Regions from separate parts of the Lysinibacillus sp. JK80 genome, predicted to be linked through region 1. Evidence: riboswitches for the same ligand, from Rfam matches in the RefSeq annotation. Region 1 holds a riboswitch; the other holds the start of a gene.
The links. Region 1 has a riboswitch for FMN ahead of ribE (riboflavin synthase). Riboswitches for the same ligand answer to the same signal wherever they lie in the genome.
Positions count from the first base shown of each region.

Region 2: another riboswitch for FMN. It lies ahead of HXV90_RS09465 (ECF transporter S component); the one in region 1 lies ahead of ribE (riboflavin synthase).

Region 1 covers NZ_CP058997.1:1,547,531-1,551,791, reverse strand. The annotation lists gene HXV90_RS08255 (YibE/F family protein) at 1-273, opposite strand, end outside; gene HXV90_RS08250 (YibE/F family protein) at 270-1,394, opposite strand; FMN riboswitch at 1,615-1,740, shown strand; FMN riboswitch at 1,857-1,982, shown strand; gene ribE (riboflavin synthase) at 2,182-2,820, shown strand; gene ribB (3,4-dihydroxy-2-butanone-4-phosphate synthase) at 2,845-3,474, shown strand; gene ribH (6,7-dimethyl-8-ribityllumazine synthase) at 3,490-3,972, shown strand; gene HXV90_RS08230 (spore germination protein) at 4,111-4,261, shown strand, end outside.
Region 2 covers NZ_CP058997.1:1,787,676-1,791,936, reverse strand. The annotation lists gene HXV90_RS09470 (RNA polymerase subunit sigma) at 1-1,253, shown strand, start outside; FMN riboswitch at 1,397-1,582, shown strand; gene HXV90_RS09465 (ECF transporter S component) at 1,800-2,387, shown strand; gene HXV90_RS09460 (sodium-dependent transporter) at 2,607-3,953, shown strand.

The DNA.
Region 1 (4,261 bases):
TAACATACCTATCGTCACCATCGTCGAGATAAAGGCTGTAATGGTTTTACTGTTTGTTTTATTGATATAGAAAAGACTAATACAGCTAATGACCGTACAGGCAATAAACGTCAAGATGATGGGGCTATTTTTAGGGTTTGTCATTAAAAAAATGGTGACAAAGAGCACACCAAAGTTTAGGAATAAAGAAAGAAATGAGCGTATCCCCTGTCTACCGCCGACAAGTACCATTAACACGAATAATATAACTGCTAATAAGACGACAACATTCATCCTTGAACCCTCTTTCGATTAATGAAAAATATAGCGGTATACTGACTGATAGGAATCGTAAGGACAACACCAATACCCCCTGCTAAGGCACGGGCTAATTCTAATGAAAGATTTAAGGACAATGTAAGCCCTAATGTGGAAGAATTTTTTAAATAGAGAATAATCATAGGTATGGAGCCGCAAAGGTAGGCAAAGAATAAGATACTTGTAATGGTACCCATAATATCTTTACCGATTTCATGTCCCGAAGATTTCAGAGCCTTGACAGAGATTGTAGGATCTTGCTCGTATAAAGCAAAAATTGAGGAAGCCATTGTAATAGAAACATCCATTACTGCCCCAAGTGAGCCAATAAATAAACCTGCCATAAAGACGGTACGATAGGGACGTGTTAAAAATTGCATTTCTTCATAACGAAGACCATTTTCACCTGTCAACCACATTACAATAGAGCTTATGATAAGCGCTATAACAGTGCCTAAAAGTGTGGACACGATGGCTACATATGTTTTTGTATGCAATCCACTAATAAGTAGTAGCGAAATAATCGTAAATAGCAGGGCGCAAATGCCGCTGACTAATAACAGGCTTACGCCCCCATGCTTCACATAAAGATCTAATGCGAATGATAAAATCACAGCATTGACACTCAAACTAATGATAGAAAATAAGCCTTGTCTTTTACCTACAATAAGTAGGGCAAAAATAAAAATCCATGCAATCATTACCATGGTTTGATCTCGTTTTAAATCGAGAATGGTTCCTGTTAAAACAGATTGTGTTGTGCGATCATCTAGCGTGACAAAGATTTCATTGCCTACATGGTATTCTTGATCAAAAGCACCAGACGAAGAATAGTCATTCGTCAAATGAATGGATTGCCCCTTATGCTGACCATTTTTGATAATGGCCATAATCTCCTGTGTAAACAAAAAATCCTCATTTTCATACATATCTGTCATCGGTTCTGATGCTGTTACATCCACTTGCGTTATTTCCGCTATCGGTCGATCATAAAATTGTTCGTTATGATGTACGAAAACGATCGAAACCCCACAACAGAGTGCTAATAGGGTATAGAAAATAGCTTGTTTAAAAGGTATATTTTTAAAAAATGTCAAGTAAATGACCTCCAAACTGCTAGACTGAATAGTCACTTGTAAAGGAACGTTTTTTTGATTAAGAAGTTCCATAAACAGGTTAAATGTCATCATTTTAATAACATCTTTTACATTTTTCAAGTCGAGTCAAAGCTGTTTAAAATTTATGCTTCGAAAAAAATTTAAAAAGAAGGATGGATAATATAATAAAATAGTGTTATCGTAAGACTAGCTAAATAAAAATATTCTTCGGGGTAGGGTGAAATTCCCGATCGGCGGTGATGAAGCAATTCAAAGTCCGTGAGCGCAAGCTGATTTGGTGCAAATCCAAAACCGACAGTTACAGTCTGGATGGGAGAAGGGTAAAAATGCGAACTTTTTAAATTGATTCTAATTTAGAAGGTTTATTTGACTATGCATTTATTACAAAACTTCCCAATCATCTTGTGGGAAGTTTTTTTATTTAGCTACAATCGAATAGAAGATGTTCTTCGGGGTAGGGTGAAATTCCCAATCGGCGGTGATGAAGCAATTCAAAGTCCGTGAGCGCAAGCTGATTTGGTGCAAATCCAAAACCGACAGTGATAGTCTGGATGGGAGAAGAACGAGTGAGATGACAGTCTATGAAAAAATTGTTTTCAAATAGGCTTATTTGTTGATGTCTTATACTCCCAAAACCCCTTTGATGTAAAGGGGTTTTTATTTTTTATTGCTAACGAGAGAAGGGAGAAGGATAAGGCACAAAAATAGGTAGATCAACTTTAAAAGTTAAGGATAGAAGTGCTAATAAAGTAGAGTAGGTGATGGAATGTTTACAGGACTTGTAGAGGATATTGGTATCATAAAAGCCTTGCAAAGTGATCGGGACAGTATGAAAATTACGGTTCAATCAGCCAAGATAACGGAGGATGTCAAGCTTGGTGACAGTATAGCGGTCAATGGAGTTTGTTTAACGGTGACAAATTTCACACAACAGCAGCTTACGATGGATGTTATGCCTGAAACAGTCAAAGCAACAAATCTACAGCAGCTGGCAATAGGTGATTCTGTTAATTTGGAGCGTGCCATGCCTGCTAATGGGCGATTTGGTGGCCATTTTGTTGCTGGTCATGTTGATGGAGTCGGCAAAATTTTGCGAAAACGTCCAGTAGCAAACGCTGTATATATTGATATCGAAATGTCAGAGGAGCTAACCAACTTTTGTATTCCAAAGGGTTCCATAACAATTGATGGCACAAGCTTAACCCTTTTTCATGTTGAAGCCAATAGTGTCACAATTTCACTTATTCCTCATACTTACAAAGAAACCGTTTTAGGTATGAAGAGGGTTGGAGCAATCGTTAATATCGAAACCGATTTAGTTGGAAAATACATTATAGGGCAATTAAAAAAGGGGCAAACAACACCAGCTATTACAAGAGATTATTTAGCACAACATGGTTTTTAAATCACAGAATAGGAGTTGATCATCGTGCTACATTCAATTGAAGAAGCCATAGAGGATTTAAGGCAGGGCAATATGATTGTGGTGGTTGATGATGAGGATCGAGAAAATGAAGGAGATCTTCTGGCACTCGCTGAATTCATCACACCAGCAACAATCAACTTTATGGCAACCAATGGTAGAGGTTTAATTTGTACGCCGATTTCGCAGCAGCTTGCACAAAAGCTAGATTTATATCCAATGGTTCAGCACAATACAGATAACCATCAAACCGCATTTACGGTAAGTATCGATCATGTAGAAACAACGACAGGGATTAGCGCCTTTGAGCGTGCGCTAACGATACAAAGAATGATAGAAAAGCAAGCTAAGCCAACTGATTTTCGTCGACCAGGCCATATTTTTCCGTTGATTGCGAAAGAGCAAGGCGTGCTGGAACGGAGAGGGCACACGGAGGCCACTATTGACCTAGCGAAGCTTTGTCATAGCGTACCTGCAGGTGTTATTTGCGAAATTATGGGTGATGATGGGCATATGCTTCGGTTTGAAGAACTAACAAATTACGCTGCACATCATGGCTTAAAAATGATCTCGATAGAAGCATTGGTTGCTTATCGTAAACAATTATCCACTAATAAAACTAAAATTTCTATGTAAAAAGGAGAAGGAACAATGGGTCAAACATTTGAAGCACAATTAATTGGAACGGATTTGAAAATTGCAGTAGTAGTGGGTCGTTTTAATGAGTTTATTACTAGCAAATTATTGGATGGGGCAATGGATGGTTTAACTCGTCATGGGGTTGATTCTGCATCTATTGATGTTGCATGGGTGCCAGGGGCTTTTGAAGTTCCTTTTATAGCAAAACAACTGGCAGAAACAAAGAAATATGATGCTATTATTGGTTTAGGTACTGTTATTCGTGGCTCTACAACACACTATGACTATGTTTGTAATGAATCAGCAAAAGGCATTGCCAATGTGTCATTGTCAACGAATGTACCTGTTATTTTTGGAATTGTTACTACTGAAAATATTGAACAGGCAATTGAACGTGCAGGAACAAAATCTGGTAATAAAGGCTATGATGCGGCAATGTCTGCAATTGAGATGGCAAATCTAAAGAAAATGATTGGATCAGGACAATTTGAATAGTCTTCACAACATTCGTTTCTTTGAATATTTTGAACAACCATGGGAAAAATATGCTTAAGTGTATTTATTGAAGGTGATTGTTTTCATAAATGTACTAATCTTGAGCTGGCTCAGTAGGAGATGAGAAGTATTTCATCAATGGAACAAATTAATTTGAAAATGTTGAAATCACTATTTCAACGCTCTGCTGATGTGATTTTCCAACAATATAATTTTCAGCAATATACAGTACATTTGATAACTTGTGATGCAATGGTCAATGAGCAAATACTTCAAACTGTGGTTGTTC
Region 2 (4,261 bases), 240 kb from region 1:
AACATGTCTTGAACAATGCCCCTAAGCTTTCTGACCGCCGTTCAAAAGAAGAAATATTAAATCGGTTAATGGCAGATGCTCGCTTGCAGGATAATAGTCACCTACAAGAAGCGATACAACAACCTATAGAGAATGAAGAAGCACAACAAGAAAGTAAATCTTTAATACAAGATGAACGACCATCACGATTTAAGTTCCGAAAAATGCCGATTTTTACGAGTGTAGCAGCAGTTTTCGTGATAACGGTACTCGTTGGCTTCATGTTCATGAATAATGACGCTAGCCAAAAAGATCTAGCTAGTACGCCAGAAACGGCTAATTACTCTACGTTACAGGAAGATCGTTCTGCTAAAGAGGCAGCTACCCAGGATGAGGCACTTCAATCCAGTATTGTATCGGAGCATGAGCGTATGCTATCTTTACGGTCGTCTGTCTATGAGGAAGATGTGAAAGATGCTGTCGTTTTCCGTATTGGTTTGGCAGGACGCGATGCAGAAAGTGTTCCAATGACATATGTGATACCAAATGAGCGTGTAGCAACTGATTTTGGAACAGAAAAGCCTTCTACCCTACAGATGTATGAAAAATATGCTCCTCAAATAGATGAAGAAGCCAAAGGGTTTACGGATTATCATCCTTTTAAAGGTGAACTGAAGGAGAAGGAAGACAAGCTTGTCCACGTATTACCAAAGGACAATGACTATGATGTTGCATCAGCTACCGTTAATGAGTACAAAGGGACTTTAGAGGATACCTTCTCGGATTCTGAATATACGGAAGTTGAGATTCAAAATGAAGATGGCACACCTTATGAGTTTTCTCAGGAGGGTGAGCCAAGTCAAGCCATGTCATTAACAAACGCCAAGCATTTTAATTATTATTTATACCAAGATGGTAGTGGGGCAGAATACCTGTCACCAGATTTCCGTCAAACATTTGCTAATGTTACAGAAGCACTTACACTAATGAAAAACAAAAATGATGATGTTTATGTAACAGTGGTTCCTGAAAATGTAACATATACCGTGAAAGAGGAAGCAGAAGGTGTAGTCGTAACATTCGATATTCCCTTAGATTTAGCATCGATGGAGTCAATTCGCGCTACCCAATTGATTGAAGCTATGATGTTAACTGCTGCTAGCTTTGACCAACAATTACGCTTGGATAATGTGGTCCAAGAAAGCTGGGAAGGATTCGATTTAAAAACGTATTTGCCCAAGCCTGTGGGGCCAAATAAACAATATATGCCTTAGTCAAAATCAAAAATGGAGCATTCCTGTAACATGGAATGCTCCATTTTTACAATACTTACAAATCTAATCGGAATTTTTTAAGCAGAACTATTTACTTTTTCTTAATAATTAATTATAGTAAGGTTGTAGTATAAAATAATATGATTCATCTTCGGGGCAGGGTGAAAATCCCGACCGGCGGTAATAGAGTGGTGAACCGTTAATGTTTCCATTAACTCGAATGGTTTATGCTTCGCTCTTCAGCCCGCGACCTGTGCAAATTTATTTGCATGGCTGACTTGGTGTAATTCCGAGGCCGACAGTTAAAGTCTGGATGGGAGAAGATGGAGGTACGATCGTCATTCATTGTTATGAAATAAACTATGACCGAGCGCTTTTTTTGTATGGCTTTTTAAACAGTGCTCAAAAATAGTTTAAATTGACGCTTATTCGTCATGCCTTTCTCCCTTGTGCTCTTTATGCATAAGGGTTTTTTCGTGCTAACAATTGAAAGATCGTCACCTTTCTTCTTGCGAGATTGAATCAGCAAAGAGGAGAGAGTTTTCTATGAAGAAAAATGTTAAACTTCAATCGTTTATTACGATTGGCATGCTGAGCAGTATTTCGTTTTTATTAATGCTTTTTAATTTCCCAATTCCACCATTCCCAGCATTCTTGGAAGTCGACTTTAGTGATATGCCTGCATTAATAGCAGCCATCACAATGGGGCCTGTAGCTGGTATTTTAGTAGAATTATTTAAAAATGTATTGGATTGGATTTTCTCTGGAACGCCAACAGGCGTGCCAGTAGGTCATATTGCCAACTTTGCAACAGGCATTTTATTTATTTTGCCTGTAAGCCTTATTTTTAATCGCTTTAAAACAATTGCTGGTCTTGTTGGAGGTTTAGCGACAGGAACAGTCGTAATGGCAGTAGGGATGAGTATTTTAAACTACGCAGTATTTTTACCGATGTACACATACTTCTTAGGAATGGAACCTGTTGTAGGTGACTCACTTTATAAAATGATTATCGCTGGGATTTTACCATTTAACATTGTGAAAGGTATTTTATTAACGGCTATTATGGCGTTTTTATTTACAACTATGCGCAAGTGGATCGACCGCCAGCGTTCTATCTATATAACAAAATAATTTTTACTAACCTCGGGTGAACATACCTGAGGTTTTTTGTTGGAAGGAATGATGGATAGGGAAAGGTGTGAAGAATAGAAAGGCTAAACTAACGGATAAATATAGAAAAAAGTAATGGGGTAAAAAAGCTAACTAGTACTTTATAATTATAACCTAGTCGAAAGCTATATTTTCATGTAAAATAGAGAAGAGTTTAGAATGTTTGAGGAGTTTGAAGAGATGAGTGGAAAAAAAGGACAATGGTCTAGTAAATTAGGTTTTATTTTAGCATCAGCTGGTGCGGCGATCGGACTAGGGGCAATTTGGAAACTTCCCTATGTAACAGGACAAAGTGGTGGAGGAGCATTTTTCCTTATCTTTGTATTATTTACCTTGTTAATAGGACTACCGATGTTATTGTCCGAGTATGTTTTAGGACGTGGTACACAATCCGAGGCTGTAACAGCGTATAAAAAAATTGCTCCAACTAAGCCAGGATGGGCCTGGATTGGTCGAATGGGCGTGCTAGGCTGTTTTTTATTATTAACTTTTTATAGCGTTGTTGGAGGTTGGATCTTTATTTATAGCGGGCTAGGTGTAGCTGGCGCGGTAATTGATCCAGCAGTAGATCCTGCTGAATTATTTGGAAAAATTATAGGCACGCCTTGGATTACGCTAGTTGGTCTAGTGTTGTTTACATTAGCCAACGTACTTGTGATTTCATTAGGTGTACAAAATGGGATTGAAAAGGCCAATAAATGGATGATGCCGTTACTTTTCATAATGTTCATTGTCCTTGTTGTGCGTGCAGTTACATTAGATGGGGCAATGGAAGGGGTAAAATTCTTCTTATGGCCTGATTTCTCGAATATTACGGGTAAGGCATTATTAGAAGCCTTAGGGCAATCGTTCTTTGGGTTAGCAGTAGGTTTTTCTTGTCTAGTTACATATAGCTCTTATCTAAAAAAAGATGTCAGTCTTCCGAATTCAGCGGGTTCTGTAGTGCTGTTAACCGTGCTTGTTTCATTTTTAGCAGGTTTAGCGATTTTCCCTGTTGTGTTCGCCTTTGATTTAGAGCCAGCAGCGGGTCCAGGTTTGCTATTTATGGTGCTACCAACAGCATTTAGTCAAATGCCATTTGGTGAAGTGTTTTTAGCCATGTTTTTATTGCTATTTTTATTTGCTACATTAACGTCATCATTTAGTTTATATGAGATTATCGTCGCGGCATTTATGGAGCATAGTCAGAAATCGCGTCCAATGTGGACACTTTTACTTGGTATAGTCGTGTTTATTGCAGCCATTCCAGCAGCGCTTTCTTCGAGTGTTTTATCGGATATAATGATTTTTGAGAAAAGTATCTTTGATGCAACCGATTTTTTAGTGTCGAATATCATGCTTCCGCTAGGGAATTTATTCATTGCTATTTTTATTGCCTATGTAGTGGATAAAGAATTTGTGAAGAGAGAATTGCTAACGGGAAGTCAAATGGGACAAGGGTATTATTCGACATATCGTATGTTAATGCTAGTTGTTGTACCGATTATCATTCTAGTTGTGTTTGTTAATATGCTACTGCAGTATTAAAGAAAAGGTATATTCCGCCATAGGAAAAATACCTTCTCTTAGTGTTAAAAACATAACAGTCAATAGAAAGGTAGAAGTGGATTTCTATTGCAAGGCTACTTGCTTTCCTGTGGGCGAGTGCCAGCAGCTTCCTCCGTGTAGGGGCTCACCTGTCTTGTTAATCCACGGGAGTCAAGAAGCCTTCCGCACCAACCCAAAAAATCTCAATCTTTTTAGCAAAGGTTTTCAAATAAAGTAAAGGAGTTCATTACCCTTTATGAAGAGGTGTTGTCACTCATCACTTCTCCACATTGAAAATAAGAGCCTAT